Regions from separate parts of the Faecalibacter sp. genome, predicted to be linked through region 1. Evidence: riboswitches for the same ligand, from Rfam matches in the RefSeq annotation. Region 1 holds a riboswitch; each other region holds the start of a gene.

What was found. A riboswitch is a leader RNA that binds a small molecule or an ion and turns the genes downstream of it on or off. The one in region 1 is predicted to bind cobalamin.
Region 2: it holds a riboswitch for cobalamin, as region 1 does, so the genes downstream of both, AC1QSP_RS10970 (acyl-CoA thioesterase) here and cobT (nicotinate-nucleotide--dimethylbenzimidazole phosphoribosyltransferase) in region 1, are expected to answer to the same signal.
Region 3: it holds a riboswitch for cobalamin, as region 1 does, so the genes downstream of both, AC1QSP_RS05015 (TonB-dependent receptor) here and cobT (nicotinate-nucleotide--dimethylbenzimidazole phosphoribosyltransferase) in region 1, are expected to answer to the same signal.

The regions. Positions count from the first base shown of each region.
Region 1 covers NZ_CM169987.1:1,321,505-1,331,632, reverse strand. Annotated here, with positions in the region: gene AC1QSP_RS06030 (efflux RND transporter permease subunit) at 1-618, shown strand, start outside; gene AC1QSP_RS06025 (catalase family protein) at 724-1,677, shown strand; gene AC1QSP_RS06020 (3-oxoacyl-ACP synthase III family protein) at 1,866-2,924, shown strand; gene nhaA (Na+/H+ antiporter NhaA) at 2,980-4,161, opposite strand; gene AC1QSP_RS06010 (DUF389 domain-containing protein) at 4,289-5,569, shown strand; gene AC1QSP_RS06005 (cold-shock protein) at 5,981-6,283, shown strand; cobalamin riboswitch at 6,686-6,813, shown strand; gene cobT (nicotinate-nucleotide--dimethylbenzimidazole phosphoribosyltransferase) at 6,937-7,965, shown strand; gene AC1QSP_RS05995 (adenosylcobinamide-GDP ribazoletransferase) at 7,967-8,773, shown strand; gene cobC (alpha-ribazole phosphatase) at 8,740-9,291, shown strand; gene AC1QSP_RS05985 (hypothetical protein) at 9,430-10,128, shown strand, end outside.
Region 2 covers NZ_CM169987.1:2,336,801-2,346,928, forward strand. Annotated here, with positions in the region: gene AC1QSP_RS10955 (hypothetical protein) at 1-293, shown strand, start outside; gene AC1QSP_RS10960 (M28 family peptidase) at 386-1,819, shown strand; gene tnaA (tryptophanase TnaA) at 1,856-3,232, opposite strand; gene AC1QSP_RS10970 (acyl-CoA thioesterase) at 3,358-3,765, opposite strand; adenosylcobalamin (AdoCbl) riboswitch at 3,847-3,992, opposite strand; gene AC1QSP_RS10975 (LOG family protein) at 4,087-5,238, shown strand; gene AC1QSP_RS10980 (hypothetical protein) at 5,287-6,105, opposite strand; gene AC1QSP_RS10985 (hypothetical protein) at 6,111-6,926, opposite strand; gene AC1QSP_RS10990 (hypothetical protein) at 6,936-7,790, opposite strand; gene AC1QSP_RS10995 (helix-turn-helix domain-containing protein) at 7,990-8,577, opposite strand; tRNA gene AC1QSP_RS11000 (tRNA-Met) at 8,725-8,797, shown strand; tRNA gene AC1QSP_RS11005 (tRNA-Met) at 8,806-8,878, shown strand; tRNA gene AC1QSP_RS11010 (tRNA-Met) at 8,985-9,057, shown strand; tRNA gene AC1QSP_RS11015 (tRNA-Met) at 9,066-9,138, shown strand; gene AC1QSP_RS11020 (suppressor of fused domain protein) at 9,226-9,861, shown strand; gene trxA (thioredoxin) at 10,074-10,128, shown strand, end outside.
Region 3 covers NZ_CM169987.1:1,091,492-1,101,619, forward strand. Annotated here, with positions in the region: gene AC1QSP_RS04990 (UvrD-helicase domain-containing protein) at 1-798, opposite strand, end outside; gene AC1QSP_RS04995 (ATP-dependent nuclease) at 789-2,855, opposite strand; gene AC1QSP_RS05000 (HNH endonuclease) at 2,917-3,630, opposite strand; gene AC1QSP_RS05005 (GIY-YIG nuclease family protein) at 3,742-5,403, opposite strand; gene AC1QSP_RS05010 (NINE protein) at 5,408-5,980, opposite strand; cobalamin riboswitch at 7,356-7,541, shown strand; gene AC1QSP_RS05015 (TonB-dependent receptor) at 7,651-9,645, shown strand; gene AC1QSP_RS05020 (YncE family protein) at 9,642-10,128, shown strand, end outside.

The sequences.
Region 1 (10,128 bases):
ATTGATGGTCGTGATTTAGGTTCTACCATTGCTGAAGCGAAAAAAGTTGTTGCCAAAGAAGTGCAATTGCCAAAAGACAATTATATGGAATGGGCGGGTGAATTTGAAAGTAAAGAACGTGCGTCGAAACAATTGATGACGGTAATTCCGATTTCATTGATTTTGATTCTGTTGCTTTTATACAGCAATTTCGGAAATATGAAAGATACGGCTTTAGCTGCCATTACAATTCCATTTGCCTTTATCGGCGGATTTTTATCGTTATGGATGACAAATACGATCTTCGGAATTTCAGCCGGAATTGGATTAATTATCCTATTTGGAGTAAACACGATTAACGGAATTATCTTAATTGCAGTGATGAAAGAAAATCTGAAAGATTATCCTTTGGTACAAGCCATTACTTTAGGTGTAAAAAGCCGAATCCGTTCCATCTTAATGATTGCTTTAATGGGTTCATTGGGATTATTACCCGCAGCCTTATCGACAGGAATGGGATCCGAGATCCAAAAACCTTTAGCGATTATGATTGTGGGTGGGTTAATGATTTGCTTGGTCTTATCGTTTACCGTTTTGCCAGCGGTGTTTTATATGGCGTATAGGAAGCAAAAACAATAATTTTAAATAATATTAATAAATAAACCCGTTATTCAAATTTAGAGTAATGGGTTTTATTTATGTGTAAATCATATTTTTATGGATTTAAATTTGATGAGGTAAAGTATGAAGAATAAATTAATTTATAATCCAACATATGACCATTTATCCGATGTAGAAATAAAAATATTGGCTGAACTTGGTGATGCTATCCAATCATATGTTCGAAAAACTCCTCAAGTAAACGACATTAATTACAAAACAAGAGATGTACATGCAACAACATATGGTGCTCTAAAAGGTAAAATATTATTTGATAATGAAATTATAAATGAAGGTTTATTCCCTCAAGAGGAATTAGATGTTTTGTTACGTATTTCTAATTCACATCTCAAATTGGTCAATGGATTTCATTTACCAGCCTTTGGCCTTGCCTTAAAAATTTTAAAAGGGAACGAAACTTGGGCCAATTATCCTTTGGTTAATTTTCCATTATTTCCATTTACAAAAGTAAAGCATTTTTTAAAAGTATTTATCCATATTAATGGGCTATATTCACAAAAAGGGTTAAAAAAGTTGAATCATTTGTTGGGGTTAAATTATCATTTAATCACATCACTTCCAGCGATGATGTATAAAGATCTTTTTAAACATGGATTTATATTGTTCAAGAATCGGAACAAATTTATCATGCATTTTGATTATCACTCCATTGGAGTTTATCGTTGGGGCCATCATTTGATTAAAATAAAATTAAAACCAATTTCAGAAGTTGGTGAATATTCTTCAATTGAAGAATTTATGAAAGTAAATAAAGCCTATCACGCAGACTTATATATTCAATTTGCATATAATGAAAAAAAACAGCCCATAAATCGACTGAATAAGGAATGGACAAATTCACCTTTTATAAAAGTTGGAAAAATTATTTGTGATGAGTTATTAGATCCTTTAAGTGCTGACGTAGAAGCATTGTCCTTTAATCCTTTTGAAAGTAAAGTAAATTTGAGACCAGTAGGAAGAATACAAAAATTACGGAATTATGCTTATCAATCATCCCTAAAAGCGCGTCAATCGTAATGTAAATAATTGATTTAAAGAAATGTTTGTTTTATTGAGTAATATTTGTATATCAATAATATTCATTCGATTTTTTTTGAAATTTGATAATAGGCATGATAAAATTTTGTTAATTACCGTAATTTTAGTTTTAACAATTAAAAATTTTGCAAATTGTATCCGATTACGATTACAATCAGAATACAAATATGCCAAATTTTTTTACTGGAGTAGGTCACTACATTCCTACCCAAACCATTTCCAATTTATTCTTTAACGAACACACTTTTTTAAACGAACAAGGAGAAACTTTAACACAAGACAATGCGACGATTGCCGCAAAACTAAAGCAAATTACAGGCGTTGAGGAACGTCGTTATGCTAGGGAAGATCAAGTAACTTCTGATTTAGGGTATATGGCAGCAACAGCAGCAATATCTGATGCGGGCATTGATCCTGAAACTTTAGATTATATAATTTTTGCTCACAATTTTGGTGATGTGAAATTCAATACCATTCAATCGGATACTGTACCAAGTTTAGCTTCACGAGTAAAGCATTTGCTTCAAATTAAAAATCCATATTGCGTGGCTTATGATATTTTATTTGGATGTCCAGGTTGGGTTGAAGCTGTTATCCAAGCGAATACTTTTATTAATGCTGGAGTTGCCAAAAGATGTTTGGTGATTGGAGCAGAAACACTTTCTCGCGTTGTTGATCCACACGATCGTGATACGATGATTTATGCAGATGGAGCAGGAGCTGTAGTGATTGAAAAATCAAATGATGAAAAAGGAATAAAAGCACACTTATCTGCATCATTTGCAAATGAAGAAAAAGATTATTTATTTTTTGGAAAATCATATAACAATTCCAATTGTCCAAATACAAAATACATTAAGATGTTTGGACGCAAAATTTATGAGTTTGCATTAACTCAAGTGCCTCAAGCCATGAAAAAATGTTTGGATGATAGTCCGTATGAAATTCAAGACATCAGTAAAATCATAATCCATCAAGCTAATGAAAAGATGGATGAGGCGATAGTTAATCGTTTTTATCGTCAATTTAAAATGCCAGTTCCGGAAAATATTATGCCTATGGTGATTCAAAAATTAGGAAATAGCAGTGTTGCAACAGTGCCTATTTTATTAAAAATGATATTGAACGGAGAGGTAGAAAATCATGAAATTAACGAAGGAGATGTCGTTATATTTGCATCAGTGGGTGCCGGTATGAACATCAATACTTTTATCTATCAATTTTAGAAATTAAAATAATTGAAATAAAAAAAAGCTCAGAAACCTCTGAGCTTTTTGTGTTTTATATTTTATCTTTATTTGGATTTCCTGCCATTTTAAGCACGATAAATCCAATAATTCCTGCAAGAAGTGAAGTTAAAAGAACTGCAAGTTTAGCTTCTTCCACATGAAGAGGATCACTGAACGATAGAATGGAAATAAAAATCGACATCGTAAATCCAATTCCTGCTAATAAACCGACACCTACCATATGCATTAAATTACTATTTAATGGCAATTGACCAATACCTAGTTTGGAACATATAAAAGTCGTGGTAACAATACCTATTGGCTTTCCTATCAATAAACCTAATCCAATTCCTAATCCCAAAGGAGAAGTTAATCCTTCGATCATTTCTGATTGTATAGTAATATTTGTATTAGCGAATGCAAAAATGGGAATAATTAAAAAATTGACAGGTTTTACAAGCGCATGCTCGAGTTTTTCTAAAGGAGATTCGACATCTGTCTCATTGGTAGGTAATGTTAATGCTACTAATACACCAGCAATGGTAGCATGTATACCTGAATGATGAACAAAATACCAAATAAATACACCTGGAATAAGGTATAAATAAGGATTTTGAACTTTCATTCGATTCATGACAATTAAAACTATCATCCCTATACCTGCATATGCTAATGCGTCAAAATGTATCCCTGAAGAGTAAAAGATGGCAATAACTAAAATCGCAATTAAATCATCAACGATGGCTAAAGCAGCTAAAAAGATTTTTAAACTTGTTGGTACCCGTTTATCCAATAAAGAAATCACCGCTAAGGCAAAGGCAATATCTGTAGCCATAGGAATACCCCAACCTTCAGATGTATCTAAACCATTATTTAAGAAAATATAAATCAATGCTGGAACAATAGCGCCTCCTATAGCAGCTAGAATGGGTAAGATGGCTTTTTTAGGAGAAGAAAGTTCACCTTCTACAATTTCTCGTTTAATTTCTAGTCCTACAAGTAAAAAGAAAATAGCCATCAAACCATCATTTATCCAGAGACTGATGCTATACTTTAAATGAATATTTTCATTTTCATACCCAATTGTAGTGTCTAAAATACTTTGAAGTGTTTCGGCTAAAGGTGAATTAGCGACAATAAGAGATAAAATCACACAGATAAAGAGCAAAGCTCCACCAAAATTACTCGATTGTACAAAATCTTTAAAAACCTTTAAATTGATTTTTTGCGTCATATTTAATAGTTATAATTGATAATTGCGCAAGATATAACATTTAAAATATCTATAATAATATCAAGATATTTTACTAGATTAGAATATGATAATTTAAGACTTAACCTAAACTTAAAAATAATCGATAATGAAAATCTATAATCTATTCAATTTACATACAGGCGAAGAGAATAAAGATAAAGTACGTGAGGATGTAATTAAGAATATATCCTTTAAAGGTGCCAACCTTTGGATTTTGGCTTGTGCAATTTTGATTGCTTCGATAGGACTTAATGTCAATTCTACGGCAGTTATTATTGGAGCCATGTTAATCTCTCCTTTAATGGGACCCATTGTAGGATCGGGTTTTTCGTTGGCAACTTATGATTTTAATTTGTTGAAACGTTCCGTTAAAAATCTATTGATAGCCACCGTGGTTGGATTTATAGTTTCCGCACTTTATTTTTATATCAGTCCTTTCAAAGATGTACAATCCGAATTATTAGCGCGTACTTCTCCAACAATTTATGATGTACTGATTGCATTTTTTGGAGGAATTGTTGGAGCAGTTTCTATTACCAGAGAAGATAAAGGAAATCCTATACCGGGTGTTGCGATAGCCACAGCGCTTATGCCTCCACTTTGTACAGCAGGATTTGGTTTCGCTACAATGAATTTTAAATTCGTTGCAGGAGCATTATACTTATACAGTATCAATTGTTTTTTTATTGGGATTTCAACATTTTTAGTCTTAAAATATTTAAAATATCAACCCGTTAAAACTCAAAATGAAGCATTTGATAAAAAAGTTCGGATTGCTATTACAGTTTTGGTTTCATTATTGGTCATTCCAAGTTTTTATTTGGCTTTTAATCTTTTAGAAGAAAAGAAATTTACGCAAAATGTAGAACGTTTTATTCAAAATGAATTTGCCGATAAAGGTTATACTCTGATTTATAAAAAAACTAATTTTAATCAATCCCCTAAAAAGATTGAATTAGCGTTCTTATCCAAAAAATTTGATTCCATAGAAATTAAAAATCTTAATGAACGATTAAAAAATTATCAAATCAACGGAACTCAATTGGATATTCGCCAAAATTCATCTGATTTGAAAGATGAAATATTAAAAGAATTACAAACAAATAATTCATTAGATGCCGAAAAAGATGTTCGTATCAAACAATTGATCAAACAATTGGAGGATCAAAAAGTAGGGGATTATAAAACGGTGGAAGAAGTAAAAATATTATTTCCTACGATTCAGTCCATTTCTTTTGGAAAGACCACGCAGTATATAACAAAAGATTCCATAAAAGATCATTTGGTCGTAGTGTATTCATCCAATGCATCCATTGATGATAAAAAATTAAAGGATTGGTTACAATCAAAATTTGAACGTGATAGTTTATTTTTAATTAAAAATTAGATCAATTTTATTGAAGAAATGGATATATCCTTCTTCTTAAATCATTGGAATGATTAAAATATTTTAATTGGATTTTATCTTAAGTGTGATTTTATATTTTATTAAAATTTTAATATTTCAAATGTTATAATTTTAATAAAATCGAAATATTTAAACTAATTTCTTATAAAGTTGTTATTTATCCAATTATTCATTGTATATTTGTACCAATATCAGAGTTTAGATATTATAGTTATAAACTTAATTGTTTACATACATTTTTTATATGTTTTGACTGCGGTCATACACTTCTTAAAACAATTGTATTTTTCCATTAAATTATTACCTAAAGTATTTTCAATTTTATTGAATTTTAATTCTCCAATATTACGTGCTATTATCACACGCTAAACGATAATAAATCCGGGGGAATTGAAGGAGAAGTACTCATTTTATTTTAATCGTCTAGTTCCTTTAGATATTTCGGTGAAACAATTCGAATATTCTCCCATTTATCATGTAGAAATACAAAAAATTACAATTATGCAAGAAGGAACAGTAAAGTTTTTTAATGAAACAAAAGGATTTGGTTTCATTACAGTAGAATCAACAGGAAAAGAAGTATTTGTTCATACTTCAAATTTAATCGATAGTATCAGAGAAAATGATAGAGTATCTTTTAACGTAGAAGAAGGTCAAAAAGGACCTATGGCTACACGTGTTAAAAGAATCTAATATCCATATATATCTTCTAGATTTAGAAAATAGTTTTCGTACTATAATCTTTATATGAAGGTAAAATATTTTTATTATTCATTAAGAAATCGAGCTGTTTCAATTCATTTGAAATGGCTCTTTTTTTTGTCCATTTTTTCTTTCATCGGATTAATCAAATTTACGTTGTTTAAATATTCATCCATTTAATCTTTTAATGGAAAAAATCAAGGGTATACGATTAAGTGTAAACCCTTGAATAACTAGTAAAATTGAATGATATAATAATACTAAAAATGATTTATATAATTGATATTTAATTATTTATCAAAATATATTCCACTTCAAAAAAATTGATATCAACGAGATGTTATATTGATAAACGTTTTATTTTTAGTTTTTTCCTCTATTTCAGAAATATCAATTACATTTACATTAGAGTATATTACAACGATGTAAATAGGGAATCGTGTGAAATTCACGAACTGTCGCGCAACTGTAAGTAGGTTTAATCTACAAGTCAGGATACCTATGCTTTACTATAATTCCGCGGGATGATTTATGGTGATCCACTTCAAGTTGTTGAGGTGAATTTCTTTCATGCATTTCAATCGTAACAAAATAATGTTACTGGAATTTTAGGTTAACACTGAAATCATTAAAACGATAAAATAATGCAAGCTGAAACACAAAAAGAAATCACTTTCGACCAATCTTTACAGAGCAAAATCGATCTTAAAACAAAACCATTAGGGGCTTTAGGAATGTTAGAAGAACTGGCCTTTAAAATAGGTAAAATTCAACAATCGTTAGAACCCGAATTAAAGAATCCTCACATTTTATTATTTGCAGCAGATCATGGAGTTGCAAAAGCAGGAGTAAGTGCTTATCCACCTGAAGTCACTTTTCAAATGGTAATGAATATTTTACAGGGTGGAGCAGCGGTGACCGTTTTTGGAAAACAAAATGGTTTAACCATTAAAACCATTGATGCGGGAGTTAATTATGATTTTGGTAACATTAAAGGATTAATTGATGCTAAAGTTGGATATGGAACCAAAAACTTTATAATTGATCAAGCAATGACAAGAGAGCAATTAAATCAATGTTTAACATTATCTGCTCAAATTGTACAAGAAGTAAAATTAACAGGTTGTAATGTAATTGGTTTTGGAGAAATGGGAATTGGTAACACTTCCTCTGCTTCGATGATTATGCATCAATCTACGGGTATAGACTTGGACGAATGTATTGGGCGTGGAACAGGATTAGATGATGAACAATTAGAACGTAAAAAAGCGTTGTTGCAACAAGCGAATGATTATCATGGAGTATTATCAGATCCAATGGAAATTTTACAAACCTATGGAGGTTTTGAGGTGGCCCAAATATGTGGGGCAATGATCGAAGCATACAAACAAAAAATGATACTAATGGTAGATGGATTTATCGCAACCAGTGCATTTTTAGTCGCTTATGCAATGCATCCTGAGATAATAGATTACGCTGTATTCTGTCATAACAGTAATGAAATTGGTCATCAAAAAATGTTAGCTCATTTGGGTGTTCAACCCATATTACAACTCAACATGAGAGTTGGAGAAGGAACCGGTTGTGCCTTAGCTTATCCCATGTTAGAAAATGCTGTTGCATTTCTAAATAAAATGGCAAGTTTTGATAGTGCAGGAGTATCAAACAAATAAAATGAAACATCAATTTCAATTATTTCTAATCGCCATTATGTTCTATACTCGAATTCCTATACGAGTGAATGTAGCGTATACGGATGAAAAACTAAATGCTTCGACACGTTACTTTCCATTGATAGGTTATGTAGTAGGGGCGATTTCATTTATAGGATTTTATTTGACTCAATTTATTCTTCCTATAGAATTAGCCATACTTGCATCTTTTATTGTAGGGATACTAACTACAGGTGCTTTTCATGAAGACGGTTTGGCAGACTTTTTTGATGGATTTGGAGGGGGATGGACAACAGAGAAAATCCTTGATATCATGAAGGATTCTCGTGTGGGGACCTACGGAATGGTTGCATCCCTTGTTCAACTGGCTATTAAATTTTATACGTTGTTTTATTTAGTAAATATGATGCTTCCGTTCGGTATGCATTGGATTTTTTTACTATTTATCATTTATCACAGTTTAGCACGATTTACGGCTATTCAACTTTGTTTTTTATTGGATTATATTCGATTGGATGAAACCAGTAAAGCAAAACCTATAGCTAAAAAACAATCATGGAAAGAAATTTTAGGAGTATACATTTTTGGTTTATTTCCTGTGAGCATTTTGATACTCCAATTTCCTCTTTTTTTAGGGGTGTTTATTCCAATTATGTTTTTGATTTTTTATTTCAAATCCTATCTGAAACAATGGATTGGTGGTTATACGGGTGATTGTTTAGGTGCAGTTGAACAAATTGCGGAAGGAGTTATATTGCTAACCATACTTGCCTTATGGAAATATATATCATTCGACATACTTCCGTAGCAGTTCCAAAAGGAACTTGTTATGGTCAATATGATGTGGATTTAGCTGATACATTTTTGGATGAAGTTATAGATTATCAACAAAAATTACCTCAAAGTTTTGATGCGGTCTATAGTAGTCCGTTAAAACGTTGTATGGCTTTAGCAGAGCAAATCGCTAATAATGTTATTATGGATGAACGATTGCAAGAAATGAATTTTGGTAATTGGGAAATGAAACATTGGAATGATATTCCTAAAGAAGAATCCATTAACTGGTCTCAAAATTTTGATGTAATTTCTCCACCTCATGGAGAAACGTATCAAGAGGTGTATGATCGTGTATTTGATTTCTATCGTTCATTGAAGGCAAATCTTAGCCATGATAAAGTTTTAATTGTAACGCATGCGGGGATTATACGCTGCTTCTGGGCTATAATTTTAGAATTAAAGCTAAAAAATGCGTTTAAAATTCCAATCCATTTTGGTGAAGTGCTGGTGATCGATTCAACGTATGATTTAATTCTACAAAAATCTTAACGCGCAAATCAGTTACAATTTAAATGATTTGTGAACGAAGGTTAAGAATGTTATATACTATAAAATGAAAGGATAATCACGGTTCAGATTTATGAATCGTGTTTCTTTTTTCAGTGGAATTGAGACTATCTTTACACCATGAAAAAAGTACTTTTCATTATTTTATGTGTGCTCGAAATTTTATGGATTTCTACGGTTTCGTTTGAGTTTTTCTTACGTGCAATCCCGAATGATTTTACTCGAAAACTACATTCTTTTGAAAAGGTAAAAGATGAAGTTGAAATTTTGATATTGGGAAGTTCTCATACGTATGTGGGGCTGAATCCAATATTTTTCGATCAAAAGACGTTCAATTTAGCTTATTCGTCTCAATCCATCGATTTAGATGCTAAAATATGGGATAGAGTAAAATCTCAACTCCCGCGCCTTAAAACCATCATTATACCAATTTCTTATTTTAGTTATGGTTATGCATTAGAAGATGGAAATTCTGCCCATAAAATTAAAAACTACAATATTTATTATTCAATTTATTCGCATACGTTTCAAGTTGAAAACCAATTGGAAATTTTAAATCAATCCATTCAGCGCAATGGGCAACGTTTGAATCGAGCATCTAAAAATACAGAAGCTTTTGTTTTTGTCGATCACAATGGTTTTAATGACCGGAGAATTCCTAAAAAAGAGATCGATTGGGAAAAAAGTGCGGCTCATGCCGTACAGAATCATACCCAAAATTTGAAGGATGATAAAATCAAAACTAGAATTCGGATGCATGTAAATCTTTTGGAAGAAATGATGCAATGGAGTGCTAAGCGAGGGATTAAAATCATATTG
Region 2 (10,128 bases), 1.0 Mb from region 1:
CCTTTGCACAACCTAATCGTCAGGCGTGTATGAAACAGAAAAAAATTCAATTTACTTCAGACGATTTTTTAGAAAATCATTTGATCCATTATAATAATGGTTGTGAATTTAGAACGATGAAATTCCCATACGAATTAGGTGATGGCGAATTTAAAATCAATACATCAGAGTATAAAAGAAAATTCTTTTACAAGAAAATTTCAAATACAGAAATGAGAGTATATTACTATAAGCTAAATATGCCAAATGGTCAAGTATGGTATGATTATGAGACTTATAAAAGAATAAATTAAATATGAAAATCCACCTTTTAAAGGTGGATTTTTTATTTGAGATAAATACAAATATGAGAATTATAGCTAAGTTTAATGTAGAATATTAATACATGAAGATAATACCAATACTGGCTTGTACGATTTTAACTACAATATCGTTAAAAGCGCAATCTAATCAATTCATTTTAGATCAAATCAATACCGAAGTATCTCAGAATGGACAAGCGTATCAATTACTTAAATCAGCAACCGAAAAAATTGGTCACCGTGCAACTGGGACAAAAAATGGAATTGAAGCTGAAGAACTTGCAGCAGAAATTTTAAGATCATATGGTTATGATGTTACTTTTCAAGAATTCTCATTTAATGGTTGGAATAGAAAAAGTCTTGAATTAGAAATCAATGGAAAAAAAATAGAATCTGTAGCCTTAGCTCATTCTCCTGCCTTAGCACAAGTTGAGTCAGAATTGGTGGATTTAGGAAATGGACTTGAAGAAGATTATCTAAAATTAAGTAAGAAATTAGATGGTCAAATTGTATTTGCTTCTTTAGGTTTAATGGAGGGTACATCAAAAGAGGTTAAGAATTTACATCGTTCAGAGAAAACGGCCTTGGCTTTAAAGTATGGAGCAAAAGGTATAATCTTGTATAACCAGGCTAAAGGTGGAATTTTATTAACAGGGACAGCATCTGTGACGGGTGATATTATCGATATTCCTGCTATAAATATTTCGTATGAAGATGGTTTGAAGATCAAGCAAATGATTGCATCTCAAAAAATGGTTGCCAAAATAGATATGAAAAATGATGTGGGACCAATGAAGGGACGCAACGTAATTGCTCGTAGATTAGGAAAAGAATTACCTCAAGAAAAAATTGTACTTGGAGGACATTTGGATAGTTGGGATTTAGCCAATGGTGCAATTGATAATGGTGTTGGTAGTTTTTCAATCATAGATGTGGCTCGAACTTACAAATCGTTGAATTTAGAAAATAAAAGAACAATAGAATTCGTACTTTTTATGGGGGAAGAGATTGGTTTACTAGGCTCTAAACATTATGTAAATCAAGCTTTAAAAGATGGTTCAATAGAGCAAATTAAAGCGATGTCTAATATGGATATGACAACAAATCCAAAATCTTATTTTTCAACAATGAATTCTTCAAAAGGATTTTTAGATCATTTGTCTAAAGATGTGCGTCAATATATAACTGATTTTAAAGAGAATTCAGTTGTAAATGTTGGTTTGCATTCAGATCATCAGCCTTTTATGTTAGCAGGAATTCCGATTATTGGTTTGTCTGATAGTCAGTTTAAAGAAGGGGCATTAAATTGTTACCATGCCGATTGTGATACATTTGATTTTGTGGAAGAAGTTGGTTTAAAAAACAACGTGATTTTAGAAACATATTTACTTTATAATTTAAGTAATTCATCACAATTTCCTTCTAAAAGATGGACAGATGAAGAGACTAAAAATGAAATGATTAAAGGGAATTTAGAAACTCCCCTGCGTATTTCAGGTGATTGGAGATGGAAATAAATAAAAATCCACCATTTGGTGGATTTTTTATGAAGATTATTTTTCTTTCAATTTAACTGTAAAATGTCTTAAAATATCAGCTTCCCAAGTAATCTCGTAACCAGACTTGATTTCTTCACGACGATCAAAAATGTTTTTTAATGCAACAGCAATATAATCCATATGACTTTGGAAATATGTACGCCTTGGAATAGCTAAACGCAATAATTCTAATTTGGGATAGCGATTTTCTCTCGTTTCTGGATCGCGATCGGCTAATATCGTTCCAATTTCTACACCTCTTACCCCAGCTTCTTTATACAATTCAATTCCTAAGGTTTGAGCAGGAAACTCTTCACGTGGAACATGAGGTAAAAATTTTACAGCATCTATAAAGATGGCATGTCCACCAATTGGTTGTTGAATTGGAATTCCATATTCAATTAGTTTGTTTCCAAGGTACTCCACTTGTGAAATTCGAGATTTGAGATAAGGATATTCTGTCGCTTCATTTAGACCTTGTGCTAAAGCTGCTAAGTCACGACCAGCTAATCCACCATAACTTAAATAGCCTTCATAAATGATTCCAAAATTACCACATACTTTATATAGCTCTTCGTTGTTTAGTGCAATAAATCCACCAATATTAACTAATCCATCTTTTTTTGAAGACATGGTCATCCCTTCACCTAAAGCAAAAACGGTTTTGCAAATTTCTTTAATGCTTGCGTTTTTGAATTCTTCCTCTCTTTCTTTAATAAAATATGCATTTTCAGCAAAACGTGCAGAATCGAAGAAGATCGGAATTCCGTATTTGTCGGACAAGGCCTTAACTTTTCTGATATTATCAACAGAAACTGGTTGACCACCAGATGAGTTACAAGTAATCGTGATTAAAGTAAAAGGGATATTTTCTTTTCCATATTTCTTATAAACTTCTTCAAGTTTATGAAGATCGATATTTCCTTTGAACGGATGAATTAATTCACTATCAAACGCTTCATCAATTGTACAATCGATAGCATGGGCTTTTCTAAATTCAATATGTCCTTTTGTTGTATCAAAATGTGAATTTCCAGGAATAACATTTCCTTCTTTGACTAAGGCAGAAAATAATACGTTTTCTGCAGCACGTCCTTGATGTGTTGGTAACACATATTCATATCCAGTGATCTGATTTACCGTAGATTTTAATTTTTGAAACGATTGCGATCCAGCATAGCTTTCATCACCTGTCATCATTGCTCCCCATTGTTTATCAGACATTGCTCCTGTTCCGGAGTCAGTTAATAAATCAATAAAGACTTTTTGACTTTCAAGATTAAATAAGTTATAATCTTTTTCTTTGATCCATGCTTCACGCTCTTCACGTGTCGAAGGATAGATTTCTTCCACCATTTTTATTCGAAATGGTTCAGCGAAAGGTAGTTCCATCATTTTTTTGTTTGCTTTTGAATGTTAAATTTATAAAAGCTAAACGAGAAAAATGACTAAAAATTGGAGTAAAATAAAAAATCCTTAACGCTATAAGGTTAAGGACTTTATTTTTTTCTGATTAATTAGTCAATTACGGGAACTGGTCTTTTATTTTCGTTGATGGCAACTAAAGTAAATGTACCTGTAATGGCTTTATCACGACCATCTCTGTACATACTTTCAATAAAAACATCAATCTGTACATCTAAACTTGTACGACCTACACGTACTACTTTCCCTACGAATTCGACTAATGTACCTGCAGGAATTGAATGTTTAAAATCAATTTTATCACTACTTACCGTTACAATAGGCTTACGACAAAAACGCGTTGCTGTCATAAAAGCGATTTCATCCATTAAATACATTACTGCACCACCAAACATTGTTTTATGGTGATTTGTATCTCCAGGAAAAACAGCTTTAAAAACACGTGTTTCAGATTCAATAATTCGTTGTTCAATTAACTCCTCTCTTGTTTTACTTTCCATTTCTTTAATCATATCTACACACTACTTCTATTAAAATGTATATGTGATAATGTTTTTGTGGTGATTGAGAATAAAATCTCATTTGAATAGAGCTTCAATCCGCGAAAGCATTATCCATTAGGCCCATCAATTGGTAATCTGACTTTTCATGCGATCATGAATTACAGTTGCGCGACAGTTCGTGATTTTCACACGATTCCCCAATTGTTGAGTCCGAGCATTTTGCAAAGATAGAGAGATTCGTGTAAAGGAATGTTTTAATTAACGTATTATTTTATTGCATAATTCTTGTACCTTCAACATCAACTGATTTAAAAAACGATGAAAATAAAATTGATTAAAAATTTAATCCATAATGATAGAGAGTGGAACGACTTTATTTCGAGCTCGAATAACTTAACCAATAAAGTTATTCAAGATGTCAATTTCTGTACAAAAAATGTAGATTGGGAGAATTTAATATTAGACAATACTTCCTTTTTAGGATGTACCTTTCGCAAAGATGAAGCTATTCCATTAATTGAAAGAGGCGCATTTGTTTATCCTAAATTTAAGGATTTGCCTTATAATCCGTATCGAGGGAAATTATATTCATGGCAAGAATTAATGGAAGGATATTCAAAAGATCATGACAATAGTATAGATATTAATATTTATAAACATTTTATAAAACATAAATACAATCCACCCGTTTCAGAAGCCTTAGCTCAACGGCTACACGATCATTCCATTGATGATGCATTAAGAAGAATCCTAGAATATGATGACTTAGGCATGACGAAGAAAAAAGTCGTGGGATTTATGGGAGGTCATTCTACAAGAAGAGGAATACAATTTTATACCGAAACAGCAATTGCAGCACAATTAGCCACTCAAAAAGGGTATTATGTAGTAACTGGTGGTGGTCCTGGAATAATGGAAGCTGCTAATTTGGGTGCATATATGGGGAATTATTCTAAACAAGAATTATTTGATGCGATATCGATCTTAAAGGATTTAGATTTTGATAATATAGAAAATCCTGATTATTTAGCGAAAAATTTTCAAGAAAGATCGTTAGAAGTTTTAGCGAAATATCCGAATGGAGCAGAAAGTTTAGCTATTCCGACTTGGTTTTATGGGCATGAGCCGTCTAATTTATTTGCCACTTATATTGCAAAATATTTTTCGAATAGTATTCGTGAAGACATATTGCTTACCATTAGTTTATATGGATTAGTCTTTGCACCAGGTAGTGCAGGAACAACACAAGAAATTTTTCAAGAAGCTGCTCAGAATCATTATGGTACCTCGGGATATTATAGCCCTATGGTATTTTTAGGGAAGAAAAGATATGTAGAAGATACTTCGATTTATTCTGTTTTACATCAATTAGCTCAAGGTAGAGTGTATAAGGATTTACTCTTTTTGACAGATAGTGCTGAATTAACAATTGATTTTATTGAAAAACATCCACCAATACGTGTATCATAAATTAAAAAAGCGAACGCATGCGTTCGCTTTTTTCCTAACATAACTTAACTAAGGTGTCTGATATTGTTCAACAATAAACGTTGACTTAATATTAGCGGGGGTTAATAAACTTTGAGTTGTTGAGTTAAAAGTATTAGTTCCATCTGCTGTAACAGCATTTTTTCCTATTCTTAAATATTCAGTACTAGCAACATTTCTTCCCCTACAAGCAACAGCAATATCATATGAAGTACCTACGGCAAATGGTTGATTATTTCCATCTCGATCAATAACTCCAGAAACAGTTATAATTTTAAATGAATTACGATCTCCAATGATTACTTCTGGTCTTATGACCTTTAATTTATAACTGTTATTTCCTTCAGACGATTTTTTAACAAAAAAACCACAGGTATAACTTACAATATTATTATTTGTTGATCCAGTTCGAGTGTATTTTAGTACCATAGTTTGAAATTGAGCACTAATACTATTTGTAGGTGTATCAAATGTGAATGATGTTTTTAAATCTGGCATTAAAACCCAACTTTTACCACTTGTATTAAGAGCATCATTTAAGTTATCAGGTGTAGTTTGACTAACATCATTGATTAATAAACCATTCGTAGATTCCAAAATCATTTTATCTTTAATCATGATAGAACCTGTAAAATCAACAGGTTGTGGTAAATGATCCCATCCTGGATATCCATTATTTAGAATTTTATAATAGGTATTCTCAGCTCCGGTAGGATTCGGAGAGATTAATTGACCTCTAATCAATAAACTCTCAACATCTAATAAGGCTTGAGGATCTTCAACTCCAATACCTACTTGTCCGTATAATTTAGGAAAAGTTAAAAGCATTAATATATATAGATATTTCATAGGAATTAATTTAGAGGTTCAAATACATTGATTTTTAAAAATGTCTTAGCAGTAAAATTATTGATGTTAGAGTCTAATGCTCCACCAATTGTAAGGCCGCCAGAATAATTTCCGAAACTATTTCTTCTCATACAACCAATTTTGACATCATAGTTTTTACTAGGATTAAAGGTGAAGTTTCCTTCTGATTTTATTTCAGTAGATAAAGTGAAATTAAAGAAAGGAGAAGAATTCGAACCTAAATTACCTGTAATTATGCGTACACCTTTTAACTTATAATCTCCAAAAGTTGTTGAGTTAGTTGTAGATTCAGCTACGAATATACCGCAAGCAAAATTTACCCCAGACCTAGCATTATCATCGCTTCCACTAATTTGAGCGACACTTTCCATAGTAATAAAAACTTTAGAGTTTACACTACTCACTTTAAAAGTTGTATCTTGATTATTTTTCGGTAATTCTTTCCAATTATTATTCATTATTTGGTCGTAACTGTATGAATAATTAGAATTTGATACTGCCTGATTAGAGCTTATGGATAAAGTAGTATAATTATTTAAAGATTTTGAGAATAATAGAAAATTTAAATTAGGAATAGATGTATTGTCAATTGGAATTACTTTCCAAGAAGGATCAACAGAAGGACCATTCGAGCTATAAATCATACCCGGTAAAGCACTTTCAAGATTAATTTCTTCAACTTTTACGTCTCCCTGTACTGTTAATGAATAGGCAGGATCTGGATCATTTGTTCCAAACCCAACTTGGGCAAAAGTATTTACAGTAAATAAACTGATAAGTATATAGATAAATGTTTTCATGGAATAAGATTATAATTGATATAAAATATCTAATTTCACAATAGGACGATCCGAGAATTGAGATATGTGATCATGTTCAGGTTGACCAATACGTAATTCCATATTATTTACGCTTTGATTCATTTTCTTACATGCTACAAAAAAGTTATACTCTCCAATTGGAAAATCTTTAATGGTATATAAAAGATTAAAGTTCGTATGCTGAGTCGTTTGATTAGTGATCCAATTCACTTGTCCCACACGATATGCTCTTAATTTAGCTGTACTATCATTGGAACCATGGGCTTTAGAAAATAATCCACAAGCATACTGTGCATTACTCGAATTATTTATAGTGGTGGAGGTATTTGTATTTCGAAGTTGAACTCCAGTTTCAATATGAATATTAATATTATTCTTGCTTTTTAAAATATTGAAATTCTTATAAGTTCCATTTTCTTTAAATTCAGCAATTTTTTTCCATCCGTTACTAAATGTTTCTGCATTAATATCAGCATTGACATAAGAATTTATATCACTTGATGTAAATACTGCACCAGTAGTACTTGTCGTAGTATAGGTGTTCTCGATGTAATACATTCCCTCTTCAATTAAGGAAACTGGAGGGTTTACCCATTGTGGCTGTAATTGTCCATTTACGGATTTCATTTGTAAAACTTGACCGTTTTGACCATTTCCAATAGATTGATGAGGTTCATTCGTCGTTTTAAAAATGCCACGAACATTAAGTTTTCCATCCACGTGAAGTGCCGCACCAGGTTCTGGTACGAAATTTGGATCCATAGAAATCCCGACTTGTGCATTGAGATTGTTAAATAAGAATAATGCGGGTAGCATTAAAAATTTTAGATAAATTTTTACCATAGTGTTATAGATTAAGTTATGTGTTAGTTTTGCTAAGTTAGTAAGCTTTATGCTGAGGATTTAATTGTATTCTGTTCGTATTCAGTAAAATGGATAGATATAAATACTAAAAAGCTTTATTTTAAAGAATTTATAAACTGATAAATTCTTTTGGCTGAATTATCCGAAATCAAGAAAATTTCCCTAATTTTTAAAGTTTTTAAGTGGCTAGCTCTTTTAAATCGGCTATGTATTTTGATGGTGTTAACCCAATATTTAATTTAAAGAAATGGGCAAATTTGCTGTGAGAAGAAAATCCAGCTTCTTCAGCTAATGCACTAATTTTATATTGATGAAGTTTAGGGTTTTCATCCAGTTGATTGATAATATATTGAACTCTTAATAAATTGATATAATTATTGAAATCTCGATCACTATGTAATTTTATAATATGTGATAAGTATTTCGTATTTGTTCCAAGTTGATGAGCAACTTTTGTAAGGGTTAAGTTTTTTTCTAAAAAACCTTTTGATTCTTCAAATTGAATTAATTTTTTGAATAGTTCATTCTTTTTTTCTTTAGAAATTTTTAATTCATAAGAAGATGAAATTTCTTTTTTTGTTGCCATAGGAATAATAGATTCGGTATGACTTAAATGAATTTCTGAATTTTTTTTGCGAAGAATAAGATAAATTAACGTACCAAATATGGCAATTAACATTAATGTATTGAATAAATTCAATACAACAGGAGATAAATTTCCGTATAAGAAAATTGCTCCTATTTTAAATAGGGCTATTGTCTTCATTGTTTAAGTGTTTAAGTTATGTTTAGTTAGGATTGTAAAAATAGAGATTAAACGTAAAATCGGAAATACCTATAATTGGGTATTTTTTTATTTTAATGGAAATAGTTTGCAGATTAATAAATCCTTAATATATTTGCAGTCCAATATCGCGAGATGGAGCAGTAGGTAGCTCGTCGGGCTCATAACCCGAAGGTCACAGGTTCGAGTCCTGTTCTCGCTACTAATTATCGCGAGGTGGAGCAGTAGGTAGCTCGTCGGGCTCATAACCCGAAGGTCATCGGTTCGAGTCCGGTCCTCGCTACTAGTAAGAGAGTTTCAATTTTTTTGAAACTCTCTATTTTTTTATAAAAAAATAAAATATTTAATTTGTTTGTGTAAATATATTATGTATATTTGCAGTCCAATATCGCGAGATGGAGCAGTAGGTAGCTCGTCGGGCTCATAACCCGAAGGTCACAGGTTCGAGTCCTGTTCTCGCTACTAATTATCGCGAGGTGGAGCAGTAGGTAGCTCGTCGGGCTCATAACCCGAAGGTCATCGGTTCGAGTCCGGTCCTCGCTACTAGCAAGAGAGTTTCAATTTTTTTGAAACTCTCTTTTTTTATTCAATAATTTCTCTTTTTTAATTGGTTAGAAGTATTTTTGTATTATGAATTTAGAAGAATACAAAAAACAATATAAACAAGATCAAGCGGTCGGCGCATTAGCAATCGAAGAACGTTTAAAACTTGTGTATGGAGATTTAGAACCTCGTTTTTATTCTCCTCAGACTATGTCTTTTCAAGGAGGTGAAGATCCGATAGATGGTGTCGCAGTGTATGATGTGAATGGATATCATCATTTGATTTCTTATGGAATGTCACATTTATATTATAACGAGCAAGCGGTTGGAGAAGAATTTAGTAAATGGGGATTCGAATTAACTTTTCGTGTAAAGCCATTTGATGGTGACGAGGGGCAAGATCCATTTTGGGTCATTCAATTGATGAATAATCTTGCTCGTTTTGTAGAAGAAACTAAAGTCTGGTTTAATGAATATCAATTTTTACCGCTTGGAGGTCCTATCCGCTCGGATGCGGAAACCGATATTGTAGGAATTGCTTTTGTGAAAGATGTTGATTTGGATGAAATGGAAACACCTCACGGAAAAGTGATCTTTTTACAAATGGTGGGATTAAATGCGGAGCAATTAAAACGTTTAGAAAATAATTCAACAACTGAAGAGGTTAAAGCATTATTGAATGACATTCAGTCGTCTAACCCAAAATTTATTTGCGAATTATAACATTTTGTTATTATTTAAATTGTAAAATGTTAATTATAAGCTAATTATCAATATTATATTAGTCTTTGGAATCTATTTTGTTATATAAGTAGATAATTATTGCTCAGTAGTTAGAGTTAATAATTTTTCATAGGTTTAGGTTGGTAATTAAGTGAAAACTTAATGGAAGCACTCCTTGCGAGTGCTTTTTTTATACATTCGTATAAAGAACAATGATGAATTTTATAAAAAATATTTTCTCTAAAAAAGGAACCCAAGAAATACAGA
Region 3 (10,128 bases), 230 kb from region 1:
TTGTGTACAATCAGCTCCTTGAAATTTATATATTGATTGTGCGACATCACCTATAATACCAATTGTTGTATTCTTTGTTGCTATTTTTTTTATTATTTCTACTTGAATAGGATTACTATCTTGGAATTCATCTATAAAAATATATGGAAATTTACTGTTTAAAACATCTAAGACAAATGGGAATTTTTCTATTATTTGATAACTAAAAAAAAGTACATCTTCATGATGAATATATCCTTTTTCCCACATCATTTTTTTATATTCAAAGTATGAATCATTTCTAATAGGATAACCTCCAATTAAAATTGGGTATTCTGTTTTTACTTTAAGTTCATCACCATCAAATTTCCATCTTAATTTGGTAAAAGCTTCGATTAGTTTTTTGTTATCCTGAATTCTTAATTGTCCAGTTCGTGTTTTCCATTCTTGCAAAAAAGAGTAGTTTGATAAAACTGTGTCATCGTGACCATCCATTACAGATACATCTAGCCCAAACTCAATTGCGATAAAAGAAGCATAAGGCTTTAAAATATTATTATACAAAAAACTATGAATTGTTGATACTTCAGCTCGTTCAGCTGATGTACCAAGTCGATTAAGAATAGTTTCTACTGCGATATTTGTATATGTAATGCAAGCAATTTTCTTTGTTCTAAAAAGTTTGTCAGAATTATGCAACACATGTTTTATATGATTAACTAACCAATGTGTTTTTCCAGCACCAGGTCCTGCTGAAACTTTAAAATGATTATCTATATCTGATAAAATATAATCAGAAGTAATAGTATTTATTTGCATAACTCTTTAATCGCTTCTTTAATATATTCGGGGATAATAAAATCTATAAAATCTTCAGTACTTTTCTTACTGAAATTTTCTTGAAGTGCATAACAAATTTCTAAGGCATTTTCACCTTTTCCAATCGAATTCAAATACCTTGATGCTATAATTGCTCTCTTTTTTTGGTCATCCGTTAAAACTGAATTAGCATTGATGCTATCTTTTATTCGTTTGTTTTCTTTATTTTTTACGCCATCAGGCAATATTGCCAATAAATCATGAAAAGTTGTACCTTCTGTTTTATATAGAGCCATTAGTTGTAATATTTCTTCTCTATTACTTATAGAATCTGTTACTAGTAATTCACATGCTGGATTATTAAAAATTAAGTCATATTCAAATGTTTTTCCTAAATCAGATGGTTGAGTATAGAACGTGATATTAGAGTGAGTTCCATTTGGATACAAATCTGCGTTAGTATTTGTTCGATATTCATAGTTTTCGTTATCTATGTTTAATTCGTATGGATAACACTTTTTAAATCTACCATCGGGTTTTGCTTTACTTTCGGGATCTCTATCGGTTAAACAAACTATTTTTTTAGGTATTGAATTATTTTTTTCACTATCAAAAAGAGTTAAAAAATGTGAGAAATATCGTCCACCTACGTTAATTATAGCAACATGATTGTCTTCTAGAGATTCATCCATATAATTTGCAAATATTGACATTAATAGTTGTTCTGCAATCCCTTCAACAAATAGTACCTTTTGAGCAAAAAGCATATCTGATTTGGTTGCATCTAAAAACCTTTGAACATATTTTTTACTCTTATCATCTTCAAAAACCTTACTTGGATAGCCTATATTTGTTTCTCCATTTTCATTATGTAAACAGATAATCTCATCTAATGAAACAGCTGAAGTAATATGCGTTGAATGAGTCGTTACAAATATTTGTCTAACTTTCTTTTCTTCCTTATTCTCATTTAAAAATTTTAAGAATTTATATTGCATTGCTGGATGTAGATGAGCTTCTGGTTCTTCGATTGCTAATGTAGTAAATACCTTAGCATTTGTATCTAAATAATTTACATCTGCATTTACTTGCATTTTTGCTAGAAGTAAAGACATAAAAATTAAATTATTATATCCTAAACCATTATGGGTTGCAGGAATTTTAATTCCGCTTTCATATTCAACTATAAGTTTTAATACTGAATACATCTCATTTTCAGATATCGAACCTTCGAAGTTGGGAGTAGCTTTATTAAATGATGCACCTGTACTTTTAGCATAATCCAAAATCTTATCTTTCCCTAGTTTTATCCTTTCATCAAGCTCATTAATTAGCACATCTGCTTTTGTTGAGAATTCTTCTTTTTTAGCTTTTATTTGCTGGTATTTTTGTACATCACCTAATGTTTCATTAATTTTTATATCATAATCCATAAAAAAATCAAATACCTCTCTAAGCAATGTATTTCTTCCCGTTAACATATCTCTCTCAACATCTCTAATAGCATTAAGAAATTGAAAATCAATTTTCTTTAATGATTCATTGTCTGCAGTAGTTTGATTAACAATATCACCACCCCAAATTTTATATACATAATATCTTATAAAATTATGTTTTAAAATTTTCCAAGCTTTGAAGACTGCCTTATCATCATCATTGTCAATTAATTCCATTTCAGCAATGTATTCCTCGACTTTTTTTTCTGGGAGAAAAAATTCATATGTTAATACAGCTTCATAATCATTATCCAATTTAGTTAACCAATTTGAAATCATGACTAAGTCATCGGGTTCCTCTTCTTTACCTTTTTTTATAGTAATAGAAATGCTAATTTTTGGAGGAGCAGATTTTAATTCTGATAATGTTATATTCTTATGAAAATCATCTACTTCTAATCTTTTAGAATTATTAGAGTCAATCACTAGAGATAATGCTTTTATTAAATTAGTCTTACCTGCATTATTATGTCCTATAATAACATTTACACCGTCGTTAAATTCAATTTCTTTACTCTTAAAGTTTCGAAAATTATTTATATTTATTTTTGATATGTACATATACGTTTAATTAATAAAATAACATTAATTAAACGTATATGTAATATTGTTATTATAAAGATTACGAAGTCTTTTTGATATTAGATTTTTTCTTTTGTTTTTTATCTTTAAAAGGTATATTATGTTTTTTTAAATAATCTAGAAAAATATTACTCTCAATAACATCGAAAGCTTTTTCCTTTGCTTCGTTTAAAGAATAATAAAGGTTTTTACCCTGAATATTGTGTATTGTTAAGACGAAAATATCTTTATCTTTTTCTTGAATTTGAATCTCAAATGAACCTTGAGATATAAAATATATATTTTTATCTTGCTTCCAGCGAATCGAATTTAAAAATCGCTTTTTTCTATTGAAATAACTGGTTTGAGATTCGACTAAGTTAGATGCTAAAATTGTATCTGTTAGCTTATCACAACAATTTGTACCTACTTCCATTATACCCCAATCTTTATGTTGAATAAGGAACATATGTCTAATAGTTGTATTACAATTTTGGCATGTACCATTTAGATCTCCTAAATCTTCTTGTGTAATGAATTCCCATCCTGTTGAAGGTCTAATAATTTGATGTTTAACGGCATGACAATATTTACATAAAGTTTCACAATCTTCTAAAGGATATTGCCAAGGTAAATGCCCAGGAATATATCTTTTATGATGAACTTGAAGAATTACCTCCGAATTAGATCTTTTACATTCTCTACATTTATAATTGTCTAATTCTATTAGTTCATCACGAAATTTTTTCCATTCTGACTTAGTATATTGATTCATATTAAAAGTTAGTTAATTGAAAATAAATGTATTAAAAAATTATTATTAAAATGAAAATAGAATTAGAAATAAAAGAACCTCAACTGGGGAGTTGAGGTTTTAATTATAAATTTATTCTTCAATACTATCTTCAAAAGTTACAGGATCTATTTCTTCTTGGTAATCTTCCCATTGTTCTCTCAATTCTTCATTATTTTTCATTTCTTCCTCAAGCTTTAATGTTTCTCGGTATTGTCTTGCTTCGGCTTTTAATGTCCATTTTGTTTCAATACCTAATTCATCAACAAAAGATTTAAGTTCATTTAATGAGAGCCTAAAGAATTCTTTTCTAGGATTGATTTTATTCAATTGTGCAGTCAAGAATTTACGATGTAGTTGCCTCTCTAATGCAGGAGCATCATCCGAATAAATCATTGCATGCACATCAAATTCAAAAGGAACAGATGCATCGCCTAACTCTCTAACACGATCTAAAGGCTCAAGCCTTCTCGTCATACCAATTTTAAAGACATCTTCACCAAACGAACCAATATTTGAAATAATATAAACATTGCCTCTTTTTGTTTGTTGAGCCATTGAGATTGCTCGCTGATTTTTTTCTTCTGCTTGAACTAATTTTTCTTCTAGTTCACGTAATTTTTCTTCGAATAATAACTTTTGTTCTTCATTCGCTTTGGCAACTTGGTTTTGTGCTTTTTCAATTAATTTCTTTAAAGTTTGCTCCTCTTTTTCAGCTTCTCTAATTGCTTTTTCAAATTCTCTTCTCGCTCTTTCTTCTTCTCTGATTTGTTCTCTAATCTCTCTTTGCTCTTCTAATTCTTGGGCTTTTAATTCTTGTAAAATCACTGCTAATCTTAATTCTTCAATTTTAGCTTCATGAAATTCTCTTGTTATTCTTGCATTTCTAAAAGCTTTCCCATTGAAATTTACTAACACAAAAGCATCATTAATTTTCTGTAAAAGAATACCATAATTATCCTTTTTAACTCCTGATAGAATAGAATCTACCTTACCTGTATAAGCATCTAAAACAAAATCAATAGCTGTTTTTCTACGCTCTGGATCAACATAATCACATTCGGCAGCTTTACGATCAGTAATCAACTTTTTATTGTTTTGTCTTAATTTTTTCAGTTCAATACCAGCATCTTTATGAGAATACTCTTGTTCTAAATCATCTAAAATAGTATAAGTAGGAATAATGTATTCATTTCCATAACCTTGGATAACATTTTTCATTGCTTTGATTGTATCAGCTATACGATCAGCTTCACGCAAACTTCTGTAAGCATCACCACCAATGTTTTCAGCTCTTTTTTCAGCATTTTCAACAATTCGCTGAGATTCTTTTAAAGCACTATCATATAATAATGATATTTCGTTTGTTTTTCTTTTTGCAAAATCATTTGCTTCATTACGAATTGTTTTGGCTTCTTCTTTAGCTTGATGGATTGTATTAAACCATTCATTTCTTAATTGATTACATACTATCTCGTTATTCTTTTTAAGACGTTCACATTCTGCTTGAATATCTAAAATATCCTGATAGATAATTAATTCGTTGTTATGTAATCGAAGTTTTTGATTTTTTTCAATCAATGCTTCTTTCTCGATTGTTAAAGTTTCAGATTTTAATTTAAATGAATCCAACGCATTTTTTAAGTGGTGGTTATCTTCTTTTAATTTTATGCTTTCTTCTTTTAAATTTTTAGATTTTAAAAAGTATATCGTTAAAAGAACTGCTAATACAATAATTAATAAAACTTCTATCATACTATTAATTTAAAAATGCTGAAAAATAATCCCAATAATTAATTTCTGGGACATTACGTGATAAGTTCATCTCATTAACTTTCTTCTCAAAATCTTTAAAATTTGAATAATTTGGAGAATCTTCTTTTTTTGAATATTCTAAAGTTTTTCTGAAATAAATTATCATTTGTTTTAAGTACCATTCATAAGAAAATTCAGTGTAATTTCCATTTTCAATACTTTCTAAGTCAGTATTTTTGATATAAGATAAATAGGCTTTTGAATCGTCTCTTATCTTAGTTTCTTCTTTTGGTAACTGATTACTTTTAATAACAGCAGGTTCAGAAGAATTATGATAATGATGAAAATTCTGAATAATTGGTTGAATAGTCATACTTTTATTATACTTGTTATTGAATTTATCTTCACTCATCATTAAAAGTAAAATGATGTCTATAATTGCAATAATAACAGGTATAAATGTCCAACAGAAGATTAAATAAAGAATCCCTTTACCATTATTACCCAGATAAAATTGATGGCCTCCTAGACCACCTAATAATAAAGCTAACAATATAGCTACTGTTTTGTTTTTCATAGGTTTATATTTAAGTGTAAAATATATAAACTATAAACGAAAATATTGAATTTTTTATAATAGAATTTCTATACATTTTTCAATTTTTTAAAATATTATTTCTGAATACAATATTTTTATGCTGGTAATGAGATGCTACGCTTCGATATGCTCAGTGACCAGTTCAGGATGACTAGCTGGATGTGACCTTGCACTTCGACTACGCTCCCTTCGAGAACCTCAGGGACCACACTTCGGGTGACTACAGTGACCTGTTCAGGGTGACTCGCATGATGAGATCCTGAAACGAGTTCAGGATGACTCGTATGATGAGATCCTGCACTTCGACTACGCTCCCTTCGAGGGCCTCAGGGACCTGCTTTAGGGTGACAGATTTTAATATTTACTCTATGTTCATTTTTTTCGTCAAAAAAACGAACCAAAAAAGACATTGCTAAAATCTTCGACTAAAACTAAATTGATTCCGAGGAATGAATTAAATCACTCGCTATCGCTCGGTAATTCATTCTGATCTCTTCTTCAATTTATTTTCTTAACGTCTGCGATTTTCAGGCAATATTTTTATTGTCTAATCTTTCGATACAATTTTCATTTGCTGGAGCAACGAAAATTACTCAAAGTGGGGAAAGAGTTATGGGTTGAGGGTTGTGAGTGTTACTCATTTGATGAGATCCTCCACTTCGACTATGCTCAGTGACCAGTTCAGGATGACTAGCTGGATGTGACCTTGCACTTCGACTACGCTCCCTTCGAGAACCTCAGGGACCACACTTCGGGTGACTACAGTGACCTGTTCAGGGTGACTAGCTGGATGTGACCTTGCACTTTGACTACGCTCCCTTCGAGAGCCTCAGTGGCCGTGCTTTAGGGTGACAGATTTTAATATTTACTCTATGTTCATTTTTTTCGTCAAAAAAACGAACCAAAAAAGACATTGCTAAAATCTTCGACTAAAACTAAATTGATTCCGAGGAATGAATTAAATCACTCGCTATCGCTCGGTAATTCATTCTGATCTCTTCTTCAATTTATTTTCTTAACGTCTGCGATTTTCAGGCAATATTTTTATTGTCTAATCTTTCGATACAATTTTCATTTGCTGGAGCAACGAAAATTACTCAAAGTGGGGAAAGAGTTATGGGTTGAGGGTTGTGAGTGTTACTCATTTGATGAGATCCTCAACTTCGACTATGCTCCCTTCGAGGGCCTCAGGGACCGCGCTTCGAGGGCCTCAGGGACCGTACTTTGAGTGACCACAGTAACCAGTTTAGGATGACAAATGTTTGTTTCTTTATAAATAATGTTAAGATCGCGAAAGACAACATTAAAGTTCATCCTTAACATAAATGCATATTGTAAATCAGTAAAAAAATGATACATTTGAACCACTTTTGGTGCGAAAGTAACATTTCGGTAACAGGGAATCAGGTGAAAATCCTGAACAAACCCGCTGCTGTAAGCTCCGTAAAAGTTCTAAAAGAAATACCACTGTTCCAGTTAAGAATGGGAAGGTTTTTAGAATGGAGTAAGTCAGAAGACCTACCAAGAGTATAAGAATTGATTTGCTTTCGGGACCTAAAGCGAAGAATACTAATTTAACTGAATACCTGTAAAGGTGTAGCTTAAATTAACTTCTTTATATTCTCGTTAGCAACAAACGTAAAATGCTAATGAGAACTATATATCAGCTTTACTTTTGTTGCCTTTGTATTATAGGATTAGGATCTTTTGTTGATGGACAAGAGGTGAAAGATTCTGTGTATCATTTGCAACAAGTAAATCTCAATCATTCAAAACCTTTAGAACTAATTGCGCCTCAAACTTTAGAGGGAGCAACATTAACACGTCTGAACAGTCATACTGTTGCTGATGCCTTACGCTATTTTTCTGGCGTTCAACTAAAAGATTATGGTGGTGTAGGTGGTCTGAAGACGGTTGATGTCCGTAGTATGGGAAGTCAGCACGTGGGTGTATATTATGATGGCATACAATTAGGAAATGCACAAAATGGTGTGGTGGATTTAGGTAAATATTCATTAGATGATTTAGAAAGTATTTCGTTGTATAATGGTCAAAAAAGTAACATTTTTCAATCTGCAAAAGATTATGCATCAGCATCCTCCATCTATTTACAATCTAAAAAACCAGTTTTTGAATCAAAGAATTACAATTTAACAGTACGTTACAAGACTGGATCTATCCAATTGATTAATCCATCAGCACGATTTGAATATAAAATCAGTGATAAAATTTCTACATCAATCAGTACAGAATATGTAAAAAGTGATGGAGAATATAAATTTCGTGTAATAAAACGAAATGCAGATAACAGTATAGCGCATGATACAACTGCTATTCGTAAAGATGGGCAAATAGAGGCTAAAAGATTTGAAGTTGGATTTTATGGTCAGCACGGAACTTTAAATTGGAATGTAAAAGGCTATAGTTATTTGTCTGATCGTGGTATACCCGCTGCCATTATTCGGAATGGATTTGGTGCAAAAGGACAAACTTTAACGGATAAAAATTATTTTGCACAAGGAAGTATCCAAAAAAAATGGGGAAAATTTGAATCGCGAATCAATCTAAAATATGCGCACGACTTTACGCATTATGTTGATACTGTTTCATCCATAAAAACACAAAATAAATATACCCAACAAGAATTTTATTTTTCGTCGGCTCATTACTATAAAATCCAATCCAATTGGGATATGAATGTAGCTTATGATTTTCAATACAATCAATTGGATGCGACATTAAAAAACTTTTCTTATCCACAACGTTATACGCAATTAGTAGCGTTAGCTACTACTTATCAATTTAAACACTTGAAATTACAAGGAAGTATATTGGGATCATTTGTGCGAGAACAAGTGGAAATGAATACCAGTGCGCCAGATAAAACCGTATGGACACCAACGATCATAGGAAGTTATCAACCATTGAATACCAAAGAATTCTATATCAATGCTTTTTATAAACGAGTATTTCGAATGCCAACGTTCAATGATTTGTATTACACTAACATCGGGTATTCGAATTTAAAACCAGAATATACCAATCAGTATAATTTGGGATTAGATTATACGTGGAAGAAATTAGGCCGATTGCATTATTTGAACGCTAAGGTAGATGCTTATTATAATGAAGTTGAAGATAAAATTATAGCTGCACCTAATGGAAGTATGTTCCGATGGATGATGATGAATCTTGGAAAAGTTCAAATCAAAGGAGCAGATGTTAAATTACAAGGTGCGTTTGATGTCGGAAAATTAGTATTAAAAACAACGCTCAACTATACTTATCAACAAGCCCAAGATTATACTTCACCTAACCGAAGTTATTATAAGGATCAAATACCTTATGTCCCTGTACATAGTGGCTCATTTGTAATGAATTCCACTTATAGGACATGGGGATTTAATTATAGTTTTCTATATGTAGGAGAACGTTATGATGCTAATCAAAATAACAACAAATACAATTATATCAAACCTTGGTTTACGCACGATTTATCGATTCAGAAATCATTTGAATTAAAAAACATCCGCTTAAATGGATCTTTCGAGATCAATAATATTATGAATAAATATTATGATATCGTTTTAAATTATCCAATGCCAGGTCGTCAATTTAAATTAATTATTAGTGCATATTTATGAGAAAATTTATTCGTCTTAGTTTATTGATGGGGCTTTCATTTGCCACATTCAGTTGTAATGATGATGATCGTATTGTAGGAAATGATCAAGAAGTTATTGGACAGCCAGAGCCTACAGCCATTACAGGATTTTACCTGTTGAATGAAGGGAATATGGGATCGAACAAAGCTTCGATTGATTTTATGGACTTAACAACGGGAACGTATAGTCGTAATATTTATAGTACTGCGAATCCTGAAATAGTACGTTCTTTGGGTGATGTAGGAAACGATATTAAAATTTATGGAGGCAAGTTGTATTCTGTGATTAATGCCTCGAATTTTATTGAAGTAATGGATGTGAAGACAGCTCGTCATATTGCTACGATACCATTAGAAAATGGTCGATACTTAACCTTTAAAGATGGAAAAGGTTATGCTACTTCTTATGCTGGACCGATAGCGACTGATCCAAGCGCACCCTTAGGTAAAGTTGTAGAATTTG